Regions from separate parts of the Psychromonas sp. L1A2 genome, predicted to be linked through region 1. Evidence: predicted binding sites of a transcription regulator. Region 1 holds the regulator's gene; the other holds the start of a gene.

Evidence for each region. Region 1 encodes LexA, which represses DNA repair genes until DNA is damaged. Its sites were predicted from a motif close to TACTGTATNNNNATACAGTA; they were not measured.
Region 2: the regulator LexA is predicted to act here: its motif matches at 1,306-1,325, upstream of dinB (DNA polymerase IV).

What each region holds. Positions count from the first base shown of each region.
Region 1 is NZ_WUAG01000002.1:1,825,413-1,841,272, reverse strand. It holds gene metH (methionine synthase) at 1-3,451, opposite strand, end outside; gene metA (homoserine O-acetyltransferase MetA) at 4,258-5,175, opposite strand; gene GQR59_RS18395 (GNAT family N-acetyltransferase) at 5,335-5,820, shown strand; gene GQR59_RS18390 (SCO family protein) at 5,916-6,593, opposite strand; gene lexA (transcriptional repressor LexA) at 6,733-7,359, opposite strand; gene GQR59_RS18380 (type II secretion system protein N) at 7,513-8,262, opposite strand; gene gspM (type II secretion system protein GspM) at 8,293-8,772, opposite strand; gene gspL (type II secretion system protein GspL) at 8,772-9,971, opposite strand; gene gspK (type II secretion system minor pseudopilin GspK) at 9,968-10,972, opposite strand; gene gspJ (type II secretion system minor pseudopilin GspJ) at 10,972-11,607, opposite strand; gene gspI (type II secretion system minor pseudopilin GspI) at 11,594-11,986, opposite strand; gene gspH (type II secretion system minor pseudopilin GspH) at 11,991-12,566, opposite strand; gene gspG (type II secretion system major pseudopilin GspG) at 12,594-13,034, opposite strand; gene gspF (type II secretion system inner membrane protein GspF) at 13,074-14,288, opposite strand; gene gspE (type II secretion system ATPase GspE) at 14,290-15,813, opposite strand; gene gspD (type II secretion system secretin GspD) at 15,810-15,860, opposite strand, start outside.
Region 2 is NZ_WUAG01000001.1:2,388,732-2,391,859, reverse strand. It holds gene GQR59_RS10105 (heavy metal translocating P-type ATPase) at 1-1,159, opposite strand, end outside; gene dinB (DNA polymerase IV) at 1,401-2,510, shown strand; gene GQR59_RS10095 (universal stress protein) at 2,683-3,114, opposite strand.

The DNA.
Region 1 (15,860 bases):
CAGTATGTTCAGGACAAGCAGGATAACCTGGTGCAGGACGAATACCTTGGTATTTTTCGCGAATTAAATCATCGCTACCTAGAGTTTCATCAACCGCAAAGCCCCAATAGTCTTTACGTGTTTGTTGGTGTAAATACTCAGCAAATGCTTCGGCTAAACGGTCACAAACAGCTTGTACTAATATGGCATTATAATCATCGTTATCTGCTTTATAACGCTCAGCAACTTCTCGTTCACCAATACCACCAGTTACCGCAAAAGCACCAATGTAATCTGCAACGCCCGAAGACTTAGGCGCAACATAATCTGCTAGACAATGGTTAACAAACGGTGCTTTTTTCTCTGTTTGTTGACGTAATTGATTACTCACTTGTAAAACTTCAGTTCGTGTTTCATCGGTATAGATTTCAATATCATCACCCACGCTGTTAGCTGGGAATATACCAACAATACCAGCGGCGCTAATTTCACCTTCCGCTTCTACCGTATCTAACATCGCTAATGCGTCTGCAAATAAACGCGTTGCTTCTTCGCCAACGACTTCATCTTTAAGAATGCGTGGATATTTACCCGCTAATCCCCACGTCATAAAGAAAGGCGTCCAATCTATATATTCACGTAACACGCTGATCGGCATAGTTTTAAAGACTTGAACACCTAACTTGTTAGGCACTTTAGGTTGGTAATTTACCCAATCTAATTTAGCAGCATTCGCACGCGCTTGAGGCAAGCCAATTGGCGCACTACGCGGACGTTTATTTGCATGTTGCTCACGAACACGTTCGTAATCTAAATTTAATTTATCAACAAACTCAGGCTTATGCGCAGGTGTTAACAACTTCTGACAAACACCAACAGCACGCGAAGCGTTAGACACATAAACAACAGGTTGATCGTAATTCTGTTCAATTTTAACTGCGGTATGCGCTTTAGATGTTGTCGCTCCACCAATCAGTAATGGAATAGTTAAACCTTGACGTTGCATTTCTTTTGCAACATAAACCATTTCATCTAATGAAGGTGTAATTAATCCCGATAAACCAATTAAATCAGCATTATGCTCTAATGCCGTTTTAATAATTTTTTCAGTCGGCACCATCACGCCAAGGTCGATAATTTCATAGTTATTACATTGTAAAATAACACCCACAATATTTTTACCAATATCGTGCACATCGCCTTTAACCGTTGCCATCACCACTTTACCGTTAGTGGCGCCAACCGCTTTTGTTGCTTCGATATAAGGGTTTAAATAAGCCACGGCTTGTTTCATTACTCGCGCAGATTTAACCACTTGCGGTAAGAACATTTTACCTTCACCAAACAAATCACCCACTATATTCATGCCGTCCATTAATGGACCTTCAATGACTTCGATAGGCATGTTCACAGCTTGTCGTGCTAATTCTGTATCTTCTTCAATAAACTCAGTGATGCCTTTTACTAAAGCATGTGCAATACGTTCATTAACCGGTAATGCTCTCCATTCCAGTGCTTTTTTGTCATCAACTTTAACGGCACCATCACCACGGTATTTTTCAGCAAGATCTAATAATGCATCTGTTCCGTTGGCATGTTTGTTTAATACAACATCTTCAACGGCATCTTTTAATTCTTTAGGAATATCATCGTATATAGCTAATTGAGCCGCATTAACAATCCCCATATCCATACCATTTTGAATACAGTAATAAAGGAATACTGCATGAATCGCTTCTCGGACGGGATTATTGCCGCGGAATGAGAATGATACGTTAGAGACGCCACCAGAAATCATTGCATGTGGTAGGTTATCTTTAATATCTTTAACGGCCTCGATAAAATCAACCGCATAGTTGTTATGCTCTTCAATCCCTGTTGCGATTGCAAATATATTAGGATCAAAAATAATATCTTCAGGAGGAAAACCAACTTGATTAACTAAAATATCGTAAGAACGCTTACAAATTTCAAATTTACGTTTACGTGTATCTGCTTGGCCATCTTCATCGAAGGCCATCACAATCACAGCAAAACCGTAACGACGAATTAATTTAGCTTGGTGAATAAAGTTATCAACACCTTCTTTCATGCTGATTGAATTTACAATCCCTTTACCTTGCACACACTTCAAGCCCTCTTCTAATATTTCCCATTTAGAAGAGTCGACCATGATTGGAACACGTGAAATATCAGGTTCAGAAGCGCATAAATTTAAGAATTTTTTCATCGCATATAATGAATCAAGCATCGCTTCATCCATGTTGATATCGATAATATCAGCGCCGGCTTCTACTTGATGTAACGCAACTTCAAGTGCTTCATCGTATAATTCATCTTTAATCAAACGCTTGAAACGTGCTGAGCCCGTTACATTAGTTCGCTCACCGACGTTTTGAAATAGGGAATCATGACGAATGGTTAATGCTTCAAGACCACTTAAGCGACACGCTATTTCAATTTCTGGTAATTGACGAGGCTTGATATCAGCAACCGCATCAGCCATAGCTTTAATATGTGCAGGTGTAGTACCACAACAGCCACCCACTAGATTTAAGAAGCCACTTTCAGCCCATTCTTTAATATGAACTGTCATTTCGTCAGCTTCTAAATCATATTCACCAAAGGCATTCGGTAAACCAGCATTAGGGTGAGCAGAAACATAGGTTTCTGAAATACGCGACATTTCTTGAATGTATTGACGTAATTCGTCAGGACCTAACGCACAGTTTAAACCAAAAGTAAGTGGTTCAGCATGGCGTAGGGAATTGTAAAAAGCTTCAGTCGTTTGGCCTGATAAGGTACGACCCGATGCATCCGTAATTGTGCCGGAAATCATCAATGGTAATTTATAACCAAGCTCTTCAAATACTGTTTCAACAGCAAAAACAGCGGCTTTTGCATTTAAGGTATCAAAAATAGTTTCAATCAGAATTAAATCACAACCACCTTTAATCAAGGCTTTAGTTGATTCGATATAAGCAACCACTAATTCATCAAAGGTAACATTACGATAAGCAGGATCATTAACATCAGGAGAAATAGAACAAGTACGGTTTGTTGGGCCTAATACACCTGCTACAAAACGAGGGCGATCAGGTGTTTCATCTGTTTTTTCATCGGCAACACGTCGGGCAATACGAGCCGCTTGTAAATTAATTTCTGCCGATATGGATTCCATTCCATAATCAGCCATTGCGATGGTCGTTGCATTAAATGTATTGGTTTCAAGAATATCTGCACCAGCATCAAGGTATTCTCGATGTATATTGGCAATGACTTCAGGCTGAGTAAGCACTAATAAATCATTATTACCTTTTAAATCAGAATTCCAATCTTTAAAGCGTTCGCCACGAAAGTCTGCTTCTTCAAATTTATGATCCTGGATCATGGTGCCCATACCACCATCAATCAAAAGAATGTGTTTTTCTAGTTGTGCTTTAATCAACGCACCACGATCGCTTACTGACATAGAGTTCCCTGCTACTTATTCTAAGATAAAAACCAATTCGTATAATAACATAAAAGTCATCAGCAAACCCTTTCAAAGCGGATAACGTCTTGAAATATTCTGTTATAAATTATGAATTTTTTGATAGTTGTAATAGGAGGAAATGATGGAAAAAATCAGTATCGACAATAATTAAACATAAAAAAGCGAGCTAAGTAGCTCGCTTTAAAAATAAAAGAACAATTTAATTGTGATTATTAAAAGTATCATTGATATTCATAAAAAATTAACTACTTACCAATAAACCTTTACAAATAATCCACTATCTAATTCGATAAAAATAAGTGTTAGAAACGCCCATTGGCAATGAGTTTTAAAAAATAAACTCCTAACTCTGACACTTACTTTTAATAAAATGATAAAACGTAATAATAATTAAGCTCCTGTATATTTGAATACAACCAGCATTAATTCCTAAAATCCAAGATGTTCCCTATAGAGGGGCTGAGCGCTTAGTATAACAACTCAATAGTTAATGATTTTAGAACACTGGTACGAGTAAAATTTAAAATAACTGTATACCTCCGTCTTATTTTTATTAAAAAATGTGAAAACCAAATAATGGTATTTCACGTAATAATAACGCTATGTTAAAAACCAATCTGTGAACTTCACAGAACCTTTTCGAAATAATCTATATTTCTATAACAACTTATTCGTTAAGCTCCTCGCTATTTATTTATCACTAAATAAGTATAGGATAGGTTTTAATCTTTGCCAGTTTATTGTTGTAATTATGATTAAAAATCTTAAATAATAATTATATGCTATTTCAAGTCGGTTAAATCATATGGTGTAACCTGATAAACACAATAATTTAACCAGTTATTATATAAAAGATTTCCATGACTACGCCAAGTGGCACGAGGTGCTTGATTGGCATCATCATTTGGAAAATAATTAACTGGAAGTACAGGCTCCAAATCTTCTTCGATATCTCTTAAGTATTCATTACTTAAAGTATGAGCATCGTATTCTGGATGCCCAGTAATAAATACTTGACGACAATCCGGGCTCGCAGCTAAGTAAACACCTGCATCTGGTGCATCAGCAAAAACGGTTAAATCAGTTTTACTTTGAATCTCATTGCTATTAAATTCTGCATAGCGCGATAAAGGAGCCCAAAATTGGTCATCAAACCCTCTAACAAGTGGATGCTGATGATGGTGAGTATTATGAGAATAAATACCAGATAACTTATCGTCTCTCGTTACTTTTTCTAAATCATAAAGTATTTTTAAGGCCGCTTGTGCAGCCCAGCAAAGAAAGAGTGTTGAAGTCACGTTATGACGAGACCAGTTTACGATTTCAGTAAACTTATCCCAGTAATAAACGTTTTCAAATGGAATTGTACCTAACGGCGCACCAGTAATAATGAACCCATCCCATTTCTGACTTTTTATGCGCTCAAAGTCACCATAAAATTTATCGAGATGCTTTTGCGGTGTATTTCGACTCGCTCTTGCATCAACACGCAATAACTCAATATCAACCTGTAACGGTGTATTTGATAATAAGCGCATTATTTGCGTTTCAGTTTCAATTTTTTTAGGCATTAAATTTAAAATTAATACTCGCAGTGGACGAATATTCTGATGACTAGCTCGTGATTCAGACATAGTAAAAATATTTTCAGATTTTAAAATATTTGATGCGGGTAAATCATCTGGAATACGAATTGGCATAGTTGTTCCCTTTAGAATTTTTCATTTAGACATCTAGAAGTCTAACACTAAAATTGAATTTAAAAACATAAAATTTAAATAAGGCTTTTACTGGTATCCATATAACCCATTAGTTAGACTGAAAAAGAGTATTAATTATCAGATATAAAAGGAATTAAGATGTTAGAGATTCAAACGGTTGTAGCTGACTTAAACAATAAACAGCACGCAGATGCTTACCTTAGTTTAATGTCGCATTATGCTTGTGATCCAATGGGCGGTGGCGAAGATATTAATGACTTTGCAAAACAAAATTTAGTCTCAACACTGCTAAAGCGAACAGATATTTTTATCGTTTTAATTTTTAGTAGTGAAAAGCCTGCTGCTTTATTAACAGCCATTGAAGGTTTTTCTACTTTTGCCTGTAAACCGTTATTTAATATTCATGATGTCGTTGTACATAGTGATTTTAGAGGGAATAAATTAACTCAACATTTATTCGAAAAAATTGAAGAGATTGCTAAAGCTCGTGATTGTTGCAAAATCACATTAGAAGTATTGAGTGGCAATGAAGTTGCTTGTAAAGCTTACCAACGTTTAGGCTTTTCTGATTATCAACTTGATCCAGAATTTGGCAGTGCTTTATTTTGGACAAAGAAAATTTAATCTACGTTACGTTAATTCTTCGCTTAAAGATGAATAAACCGCTTAGTCTTAGTTAACTGCGCGGTTATTCTAAAAACGGGTCAATGTTAGCTACCCTATTGATTAATTTCATTATTATATTGTTGCTGTAATTCTTTAATATCTTCAACCATTAAATCCATATCTACGCTATTAATACCTTGCTTATTAGGCACAGACTTAAACGTTGCATGCAACTTTCCATCCGGGTCAATTAAAACAATAGATGCACTGTGATCGACCAAATAAAAATCATCTGTATCACCCGCTTCAACAATGCCATAAATTAAACCAAGCTGTGTTACAAAAGGCCATAGTTGTTTATGTGTGCTCGTTACACCGATAAAGTTTTTATTAAAATAATGAACATAGTCTGCGAGTTGTTCCGCTTTATCTCGATTAGGATCAACAGAAACAAATACAACTTGAGTGGTTGTATTATCATCATTAGTTAAACTAGGATAAATACGATCTAAATCAGCGAGTGTAGTAGGGCAAACATCAGGACAAAAAGTATAACCAGCAAAGAAAAGCGTCCATTTCCCTTTTAATGATTCATTTGTAAAAGCAACTTTTCCCGCTTTTTCAAAAGCAAACTCATTTAAAATAATACGCGGTTTAGCTAAAAATAAAGCATTATTATCTGTTTCAAATGTATCACCATTTTTAGCATTTAGATTAATGGCTTCTAATCCACCTAACGCAAAAAATAAACCCACGATTACAATACTGCATATAATTATTATACGTTTCATTTTTTTACTCTATTTGCTCAAAGCAAGTGATGAAAATGCCAATAAATAGAATAACTATTTATTGGCATTTTCTTCGCTTTATTAATTTATTTACTGCATTTACTTAAGCGATTAAGTTACAAAGCAGATAGATAAACGTTTACATCCAATCAGCAGTACGAATAACACCAACTGCAATACCTTCAATATCAAATGATTGAAACTCTAAATCAACCTTAATGGGATCGAATAATGTATTTTCAGCTTTTAATGTTATTTGCTTACCATCACGATAAAAGCGTTTAACGGTTACATCATCTTCAACTCTTGCAACAACTACTTGGCCATTATTGATATTTTGGGTTTTATGTACAGCTAATAGATCACCATCCATAATACCAATATCTTTCATGCTTTCGCCCTGAACACGCAATAAAAAATCTGCCGCAGGATGAAATAAAGTAGGATCAACATTGTAATGAGTTTCAACGTGCTCTTGAGCTAAAATCGGCTCTCCGGCAGCTACTTTACCGATTAAAGGCAAGCCTTCGTTGGCTGCTTCATTATCTTTATGCTCACTAATAACGCGAATACCACGAGATGTGCCAGATAATATTTCAATCGCCCCTTTACGTGCTAATGCTTTTAAATGCTCTTCTGCTGCATTGGCACTTTTAAAACCTAGAATTCTTGCTAATTCCACGCGTGTTGGTGGCATGCCAGTCTTTGTAATTTGATCTTTTATTACGTCTAGGACTTCGCCTTGGCGTTTAGTTAACTCTTTCATTAGGATCTCCACGCGATAATAAACTGTAAACAAACACAGTGTATATCCATACATGGTTAAATACTAGTTAAGACTCTTCTTTTTATTATTAGATAGGAAATAAAGTCCAATAATGCTAAATAATGACCCAACAATACTCTATTAATTCATTACTTAAAGTTGTCCACTAAAGCTAAGTGTCGTTGCCCCACTTTCGTTTTTTGGGCCAATCCACGTTAATGATTTAGCAATCGAAGGAGCCAACTTATCGGTTCCTTGAATCTCTCCATTTAACTTATATATGCCGCCTTCGCCTAAACTAATATCTAAGGTTGTTGCTAATTCATCTGACTCTTGAGTAACAAATGCCGTAACCTCACCATTATCACATCCGAGATCAACAGTAGGAGAAGCTAAATTGACTACGCCTAACTGACTAGATACGACAGCATTTTGCCAAAGTACGTTACCTTGTAATTGTTCACAATAGGGTTTGCCTTGTGTGAATTCTTTAATGACTGCGGAAAAATCTCCTGAAATTTTAGCCGGCAAACGCATTGGCAATAATGTTAATAATTCTTTTGAACTTAAATCTAAAATAACATTTGATGCGCTTATCCCTGAAAAACCATAACGAACAATACCTTTACCAGACATAGCTTGAGAACCGTTGTTAAATGAAGCATCGGCCTCTAGGTTTAATGTAAGTAATGCCATTAACTGCACATCCCATTTTACATTATCAAAGCGCAATTTACGGTTAACTACAATTTGCTTGGCTTGCCCTTTCCAGATCGTACCTGTGGCATTATTAACTTTAATCGCTCCTCTAGGAAGCCAATCAACCACAACAGCCAAAGGCAAATTAACCACTAAAGTAATTAAGTAAACGAATACGACCAAAATGGCGATTTTAAATTTCATTTGAAACCTTTATTATGCTTGAATTTAACTCTAATAACTTAATGATAAGCGACTAACTTTAATCATGCCTTGAACTTTATCTTGGCTTATATCAACACTCGCAATCTGTACGTTATGTTGATTTTGCAATACGGTTATCCACTCTATAAATTGATTAAATTCAATTTGGTTTATAGAAAGATCAACTGTTCCATTACGACTTTGGATACGTGCGATATTAATCTGATTGCGTTTAGCTGTACTATTAATAAGCTGTGATAAATTTTGTGGTGTTCCCGTTTGGGTGTCAATCAGTCCAGCAGCAATAATTTTATTTGAATTAACTTCAACCCATTGTAAAGTTTGTTGAGCACTATTTAGTTTCTGCTGGCTAATCGCTAAATTATTAGCTAGTGGTTGCCATAAAAGAAAATAGACGACAGCGATAAAAACAACCACGGCAGAAATAATCGTTAATCTTTGTTCTCTTTCAGTGGTGTTTTCCCACCAATCTTTGATTTCTTCAAACATTATTTTACCCCTACAGTCACAACACCACTAATGCGATTTTTATTGTTACTTAATGCACCTTGCTTAAAGCTATATTGTGTTGGTATTTTTGACGAAAACTGCTCAAAAGCTTGAAAACTATCCGCACTAATCGCTAAGCTAATTTCTTGATTTTTACCATTAAATTTTAACGTTGATATTTGTAAACTTGGTACAGCCTTTAAACTAGGAAGAAGGTCATTTAACATAATCAATAGCCCAGAATCTTGCTCTGTAATTGATGCGTTAGCTAATAATCCCTTTAACTTTTTCTTAATACGGCTATATCTTAAAGGACTTTGTTCAGGAAAAGCTTGTTTATACACCGTCTCGACTTGCCCTTTCACTTGTAAGGTTTGTTTATCTATTTGCTCTGTTTGTACAAATAAGTTAACTAATAGCAGAACAAATAATACTAACGCCGCGATCGCTGGCGCTTTCCATTTATACAATTGTAAATTTCTTTCTTTCTTAACTGAAAATTCACCGGTTAACAGGTTGAAAGAATGTTGAAAACAACCTTCTGCTAATAATTGCATCGGTAACATCGCTTGCTCAGCTTGCCATTGTCCGAATGAATGCTTAGGTACAGGGCTATAACTTTTAATAATTTGTTGTGGATTATCTGATAGACGTAGCTGTAAAATATCATTGAGCATTTCACTATCACAACTCCAACCTTGGTATACGCTTTCACGTATCAGCCATTGTTTTTCTAATTGTAACGCTTGCCATTCATGCTCTTCTGGTAATGGTAACGCTAACGCTTCTGGTAGTAATCGCTGACAAAAAATATCTGCATCAGCTAACCAATCTAACCACATTTGTAATTTGCTTTTAAAACAGATAGCAACATCAACTAAATCAGTTTTTTTAGCCAATACTGAAAAATGTAGTTTATCCACATCACTGGCTAAATCATCTTCAAGCATATAAGGTAAAGCTTGTTGCATTTGACGCGTAAAATTGCCTTTTATCACCACTGATTTTAAGGTGACATCTACACTAGGCACTAAACAAATCACTTTTCGTGACTGTGCTTTTTCAGTTAACAATTGTAGGTCTTGAGCATTTTCTAAATCACCAGAAGCAATGATCTCTTTTTCACTATCAGACCAAATCAACCAATGAATAGTTTGATGTGCTTCACTTGCTAGGCGAATAATTAATTGTTCACTCACTGCGCATCTCCATTTCCTACCATGTCTTCTATTCCTGCAAATTGGAAACGAACCGTAGTTGCTTCCTCATCTTCTACTTTAAATAATGACTTTAATGCAATTGTTCGATCATCAAACTCTGCTGACCCGTATAATTGAAAATAATCGCTGGTTACACTTAATTGTGATTGTACGTCTTCCGGTATTATTTTATCTGTTAACAAATCTGTCTCTAAAAAGTCTGCGACCGAACTCCAGCCACTAGTAGGTCTATCATTTAATAAGTCTTGAAAGTCTTCTATTGATAAACCTAGTTCTTCTGGAAATAAAGCATATAAAACCTCGGCTTTATCTTGTTTGACCGTATTAACATTAATCAATTGTTCTGACGTGGGTAAAGCACACAAGTGTCTTTTTATATGATCATAAATATTACCCGTCACTCCTTGTACAGCTCTTAACTCAGAGATATCAACCATCAAATCATTGGCCGCTAAATGAGGGACATTTTGAGCTTCATAATATCTATCTTCTGCACCTTCTGACTCATCGACGGTATCATTATTATCAAGCCAATCTCGAGTTGACTCTGCAATAACATCAACACTAAAGTCCTCAACCTCTAAAGCATTTAGCAGTAGTTTAAATTGAGTCAAAGCTAATGGTTCAGTATCGTCTTCCTCTTCTACTGAAAGCGCATTAATATTAAAACAACTACGATAATCAACAATATTCCCAGTGATAGTGCCTTCATCGACAGGAAAAACCAGATCAGGTGTCGCCCAAGTTTGATCTAAACTGATCACTTCACTATCTTCAAAGTCACTCTCTAAAATCATACGACCAAGCTCTATAGTTGCTTGTCCATACCAATAAATTTTTTCAGAATAGTTGAGCCCTTCAGTACGTAATAAACTAGCTGTCATTCTGCCAGTCATAGTCGCAGCGATCGTTACCATAATAGCCAAAACCAGTAATACTGTAATTAATGCAATGCCTGCTTGTTTTTTATGGCTAGTCATTAATCACCCACCACACTATTAGGCAATATAAAAACACGTCTTAACTCACCATAATGCTTACTAGTAATAGTAATTTCAATACCTGTTGGTATTTCTGAAGAGGAGTTCCATGAGCTTACCCAATCGTCACCCCAGAATCTAAAGGTTAAGTTTTCAATATCATGGAGAATTACTTGCTGTTCAGGTTCTTTGCCCGATATGGTATCAGGGTGTAAATAATATAAACGCTGTAACTGCCCTTCTTGCACTCGATAGCCAACACGTAAAATATTTGATCGAGGCAATAAATTAAGAGGGTTAGCCCAGCCTAAGCGATTAAATTCAATACCTTGATAATCTGAATCTAAGGTATTTTTTCCTGCATATAAAACTTGTAAGTTTTCATCGTCAGTACTGCCAGTACGAGAGGCCCTTGCAACCATTTGCACAAAATCTCGCTCAATCAATAGCATACCTCGTTGAATTTCAACTAAGTTGTGGTCATGTTCTTTACTAATTTCACCACTACGTAAAACACCCTGTAAAATCTGATAAGCAGCAAAACTTAACACTGCAAAAATAGCAATAGCAATCAACAGCTCAATAAGTGTGAAACCACTATTTTTTTTATACTGATAGTTTCTATTGTTTAGCAACATAAGTCCTTATGTAACCAAGAGCTTGGCCATCTTTTCTGTCACTCACTTCTACATCTAATGCTCTAAATCTTGAGTTCGCTGTCTCTACTCCTTCATAGCGTAAATACCATTTAACACCGGCAAACTCTACTTCTTCTCTAACCCAAGCCAAACCAGGCCACTTTTCTTCTAATTTCAATTCGGCAAGACGATTACTTGCTATCCAAGTAGCAAATGTTTTTTGTTGTAAATAATTTTGATTATTTAAAGATTGAGATGCGGCTTGCATAACTGCCAATCCAGCTGTTGCAAGAATCACTAGTGCCAACATGACTTCTAATAATGTCATACCGCTTTTATTGTTGAGAGAGTGTTTATTATTAATTTGTTTTGTCATGCTACTACTCACTTAATATTTCGATTAAGCCAGTCATGGCGACTTTAACAGTGACAGTATGTTCTTCGTCACCGACATTAGAAAATTGATAACTAAAAGGGGTCACTTCACCACTGGACATAACATACACACTCGGCTGAATAGTACTTTCCTGTTCTTCTCCAATATCCACTGTATATGACTCATCGATGAATGAATCATCATTAACCGCACTTTGTGCAGCTTCAAGTTCACCCCAAACACTACCCGCTAAGTTATATTCAGCAATCACAGTATCAGGGAGTATTACATCGGCTTCGATACGAGAATTAATCAGTGGTAACCATTGTCTTTTATTAACGTCATACGAAGCAAATGTATAGCCTTGCTCATTAAATTGGATGCCAAATTCAGTGTTTAATATTAACGCCTGATCTTGGGCAAGTTGTAATAACGTACTAAAACGTTGCGCATGCCATTGGCTACCTTGGGCAGTACTACCTGAACTGGGTAAAGTCATTACTACACCAACAGAAATCATCCCCATTAATAACATAACAAGCATGATTTCTAAGAGAGTAAACCCTTGTGCTTTACGCATCGTTATCAACATTAATAATATAAACTATTATTTGTCATTTAAGTTCCAGTTACCGATGTCATCATCAGTCCCTTCTTCACCATCAAGACCAACAGAAAGAATATCGACTTTTCCTTTTTCACCTGGACTATTTAACACGTAGTCATTTCCCCAAGGGTCTTGAGGAAGACGCTTAATGTAACCATCTTCTCGGTAGTTACGTGGTGATGGAGTAGAACTTGGCTCTGTAACTAATGCTTCTAAACCTTGGTCAGTTGTAGGGTAAATACTATTGTCTAATTTATACATATCTAATGCATTTTCTAATGCCACTACATCAGATTTTACTTTTTGAATATCAGCTTTATCTTTATTACCGATTAAATTAGGAACAACCATGGCTGCTAGTACACCTAAAATCACGATAACCACCATGATTTCTAATAAAGTAAAACCTTTTTGTTGAGTAGTTGATTTGAAATTTCTCACTCTTTAATCCTTTTTTATTATATAAAACAAATGGCTCAGCTAACCTGATACCATATTATTAAGTGCCAAAATAGGCTGTAAAATAGCAGCAACAATAAACAAAACAACACAGGCCATCGAAATAACCAGTGCAGGTTCAAATAAACCCAACGCTAATGTTACTTGTGCTGAAAACTGTTTGTCTTGATTATCTGCAGATCGTTCCAACATATTGCCTAATTCACCGCTACGCTCACCACTCATGATCATATGTAACATCATAGGAGGAAATAGCTTAGTACTTTCTAATGCCCTACCTAAACTTGTCCCTTCACGAACACGTTCGGCAGCTTCACCTACTTTTAAACGAATGTATTGGTTACTTAACACATCCCCTGCAATACTCATAGCATCCAGTAATGGAACAGCACTACTGTTTAAAATACTCAATGTTCTTGCAAAACGAGCGGTATTTAATTCATTTGCAACTTTACCAACAACAGGCACAGTTAATAAATAGCGATCAAATCGTAATTGGTTCTTGGCTTTTTTGAGATACTGTTTAAACAGTAAAGAAGCAATAATACACAGAACAACAAAATAGAAACCATAAGCACTTACCGCATCACTAGCGGCAATCAAAAAAGTAGTCGAGCCAGGAAGATCTGCTCCCATATGTTGAAACTGTCCAACAACTTGAGGCACAACAGAGGTCAATAAAATAGCCACAACCGATATAGCAACAAGCGTTAAAACGATCGGATAGATCAAAGCTTGCATCATTTTACTTTTCATTTCTTGTCGTTGCTCAGCGTAATCAGCGAGCCGATCTAATACTTTTTCTAAATGTCCTGATTTTTCACCGGCGGCAACCATTGCACAGAATAAGTTATCGAAGATCATCGGATAACTACGCATACTATCAGCGAGACTATGTCCTTCAATCACGCCCCCACGAACCGATGAGATCATATCTTTTATTTTTGGTTTATCACATTGATCTGCAACGGCTTGTAATGATTCTTCAATAGGAATAGAGGAAGCAACTAAGGTAGATAATTGACGCGTAATTAAAGCAAGATCAGCGGTTTTAATTTTGCTTTGAAGAAAGCTCTTACCTGCTTTTTTACGCTTAACTGAAATAGCCTCTACTTCTAACGGAGTCATCCCTGCATTACGTAATTGTTGTCGTAACATACGCGCAGAGTCAGCCTCTTGAGTCCCTTTTTTTTGTTTACCTTTTGCGTCTAGCGCTTTATAAGAAAAAGTAGCCACACTAATCCTCTCTAGTTACACGTAAGATTTCTTCTAACGTAGTCAAACCCACTAAGACTTTCTGTAGTCCATCGTCTCGAATACTCTGAGAGGTTTTACGTATTTCACGTTCAATGGCTTGTTCGCCAGCACCAGTATGAATTAATTCACGTACCACTTCATTCACCACTAATAATTCATGAATACCTGTACGTCCTCGATAGCCTGTATGATTACAATTATGGCAACCAGCAGGTCGATAAATAATAGCTTCTTCGTTTTCAGCTTTACCTAAAATAACTTTTTCAGAAGCACTCGCTGGATGAGCCGCTTTACATTTCGGACATAACCGTCGCACTAAACGCTGCGCTAACACACCAAGAATACTTGAGGATAAAAGGAAAGGTTCTACCCCCATATCACGTAAACGGGTTACCGCACCAACGGCCGTATTAGTATGTAAGGTAGATAATACTAAGTGACCTGTTAAGCTGGCTTGTACTGATATTTCCGCAGTCTCAAGGTCTCGGATCTCACCAATCATAACAACATCAGGGTCTTGCCGTAAAATAGCACGCAGACCCCGCGCAAAGGTCATATCAACCTTTGTATTAACTTGTGTTTGACCGATACCGTCAATGGAATACTCAATCGGGTCTTCGACGGTTAATATATTCCTATCTCTAGAATTAATTTCTAATAAACCCGCATAGAGAGTGGTACTTTTACCCGAGCCAGTAGGACCAGTAACAAGGATAATACCGTGTGGTTTATGAATGAGGTTTTGCAATAAAATATGGTTTTGCTTAGTCATACCAAGCGTTGATAAATCTAATTTAACTGCATTTTTATCTAATAAACGTAATACAACACGCTCGCCATGGCTAGCAGGCATAGTTGACACACGAACATCAACCGCTCGACCACCGATACGTAATGAAATACGGCCATCTTGTGGGATACGTTTCTCTGCAATATCAAGCTTTGCCATTACTTTGATACGTGAAACCAATAAAGCCGCTAATTTACGTTGCGGTTTCAATATTTCACGTAATACACCGTCAATACGAAAACGAATAACTAATGTTTGTTCAAAGGTTTCGATATGGATATCTGAGGCTTCTTCTTTAATCGCTTCGCCTAACATCGCATTAATCAACTTAATGATCGGCGCATCATCTTCGGCTTCTAATAAATCGTCGTCCGAGGGTAACTCTTCAGCTAACGTAAAGAAATCATCAGCTCCCAAGTCTTGCATTAATTGTTGCGCTTCCAATGATGATGATTGATAAGCACGGGCAACAAGTCGGTCAAAGGTTTCATCATCGACCTGCTGAGTAGTAAAGGAGTGTCCAATAACTCGTCTAGCTTCTACTAATAAATCTACAGTAGGCACTTGCTTAAAACATAGCGCACTACTTTTACCATCGTGAGACATAACGAGCTCATGCTTTTTAGAAAAAGCAAAAGGCAATTGTCCCGAAGGCGTAAATTCAACGACCTCCGGATCAACAATCGCAGCATCAACATCGCTTAAATCACTCATATTGGTCGATCCGCTTCTTTAATTACACTTTCAACTTTTTTATCAAT
Region 2 (3,128 bases), on a different contig from region 1:
TTTGGTGCAACTTAGTTTGCTCATTAACGGCGGTACTCTTCATTAATAACACACCATCACCATTGAGTGTGCCTGCAAAAACTTCGTCATCTATATTTTTTAAAATAGGACGACTTTCACCTGTTAATAACGCTTCATCTAAATAACTGCTACCTTCAACAATCACACCGTCAACAGGGACTTTATCGCCTGCTGCAATTTGTATCAGGTCATTAACTTGCACATGTTCAATTAATACACGTTTAAATTCTTTACCTTTTTTAACTAATGCATCGATCGCTTGTAATTGACTTAAGGCACTGACGGCTTTGCTACTCGCTTGCTTAGCGCGAAACTCTAAATATTTACCTAAACGAATCAACACAATGACTAATGCACTGGTTTCAAAATAAAGATGGGCAGTACTGCCTTCTAACAGCATATAAAGACTGAAGAAGTAAGCTGCTGAGGTGCCTAAAACAACTAATACATCCATATTAGCCGAGAAATTTTTGATACTATTCCAAGCGCCTTTATAAAAGCGAGCCCCAACAATAAATTGCAGTGGTGTTGCTAATGCTAATTCTAACCAAGGTGCTAACAATGGCGTGTCACTAAACACCATGTTTATCATTGCTAACCAAAATGGCAAACTTAATAAAACAGCGAACGCTAGACTTAATTTTTCTTGTTGTTGCTTTTTTTGTTCTTGTTGTTGTTTTTTCTGTAATTGTTGTTGTGAAGTAATTGCAATTTTACGTGTTAACTTATAAGGACTTAACGCGATTAACTGTTCAATAAATTGATCATTAATAAAGCTTTCTAAGGTTTCAATGTAAACCATTTGTGTTGCAAAGTTTGCTTTAACATCCAGAACTAATGGATGTTTTTTAAGGGCATTCAAGGTGGTTTCAACACAACTTGAACATGACCAATCAGCTTCAAAACTGATTTGTTGATAATCAGTTTGATAACCCTTTTTTTGTAATACCGATACAACTTCAGTTGCTATCGGAGTGGCTAATGCTGCTTCATCAATAGAGAGTGTCGCTTTTTCTAAAGTGATATTCACGTTGGCTTCAATGCCGTCAATCTCATTAAAAGCAGTGGTTAATTTGCTCGCACATGATGCGCAGTTCATTCCATAAACGGGAAATGTTACTTGTTGTAGTGCTGTCATAGAAGTTACCTCCGGCTTAATGTCTACTCAGAAATTACTGAATAGTTATTTGATAGATAAAGCCTAACCCTTCCCCTAAGGGTAATGTCAAACGTAGCATACAATTTTTATTTGTACTTGTAATTTTTGATTATTACCATAAAATTAACTGGATAAATAAACAGGTTTAAAGTAGATGAAAATGCAATTTAAGAGGTTGTTAAATAGCCATCTTACTTTTATGTCTTAAGGTTGCCCTAATATGTGTGCTGATGTGATCCTCCCTAAAAATAAGGTGACCTCTAAAGTTCAGGTTCAACGTAAAATTGTACATATTGATATGGACTCATTTTTTGCATCTGTCGAGATGCGCGATGAGCCCAATTACAGAGGCATTCCGCTTGCCGTCGGAGGCAGCACACTTCAACGTGGTGTAATAAGCACATGTAACTATGATGCACGTAAATATGGTGTGCATTCAGCAATGCCAACTTCCCAAGCTTTAAAATTATGCCCCCACTTAACCGTGGTACCGGGGCGTATGCAAGTTTATAAAGACATTTCTAAACAGATTCGAGCCATTTTTTTACGCTACACTCAAATCATTGAGCCGTTATCATTAGATGAAGCCTTTCTAGACGTAACAGATTGCAAACAATTACATGGTTCAGCGACATTGATTGCAGAAGCGATTAGAAATGATATCCGTAATGAATTGAACCTGACAGCTTCAGCAGGTGTTGCCCCTATTAAATTTTTGGCCAAAGTCGCGTCAGATATGAATAAACCTGATGGGCAATTTGTGATCCCGCCGAATGAAGTTCAAGGCGTCATTGATATGCTACCCTTAGAGAAAATACCAGGTGTAGGAAAGGTGAGTTTAAAGAAGCTTCACCAAGGCAATTTCTACCTTTGTGAAGATATTAAACATACCGATTATCGTGAATTACTGAGAAAATATGGTCGTATGGGCTTGTCATTATGGAATTATAGCCATGGTATCGATAATCGAGAAGTGATCACTGAACGTGAACGTAAATCAGTCGGCGTGGAGCGTACCTTTTCAACTAATATTTCTACTTTCGATCAGTGCTGGGAGTTCATTGAACAAAAGCTTTATCATGAATTAGATAAACGATTAGAGCGAGCTTCTCCATCGAAAGAGATCACAAAGCAGGGCATTAAGGTAAAGTTCGCTGACTTTCAATTAACAACGATAGAGCATGTACAAACGCAATTAGATCTCGCCCATTTTCGTGAACTTCTGCAAGAAATACTTCAAAGGCAAAAAGGTAGAGAGATTAGATTGCTTGGCCTCAGTGTCATGTTAAAACCTGAAGTAAAAGAACAACAACTTAAGTTAGACTTTTAACCTTTCTTAAATTCAGATAAACAATGCAATTCGTTTGTTAAGTGTCGTTGATTATTCCAGAGAAAATGTCAAATAAGCAACACAAGCTGAAGTCGGCTGAGTTGCTTTTAGATTGAAATAAAAACTAACTCAGCCTTATTACGCCAACACTAACCAATTAAATTAATTTAATCTAATCTAATCTAATCACCAAGGTTGATGCAGGAGATTTACGCACAATTCTTGAGGCATTTGGCCCAATTAATCGGTCGATCACATTCGGTTTATGTGCCCCTAATACAACCAAGTCAATTTTTAACTTTTTAATATTGTTCAATACCTGTTCATAAACAACGCCTACTTCAACAATACATTTAATTTTTTCTTGATTGGGCAAAGTGGTTTTGACCAGTTCACGAAGTTCTTCACTTGCAGCTAGTGCTGCTTTTCGTAGCGTACCTTCTTTAAAAAATGAGCCAACCCAAGAAGATCTGTAATCAGGTATCACGGTAATGATCGTCAGTTTTGCGTCATCCAGACTCGCTTGTTTTTCTGCTTCTATTAATATCGCAGCAGCTTCTTTTAAATAAGCTAAATCGATGGAACAAAGAATGTGCTTTTTCATATGAAAATCCTTCT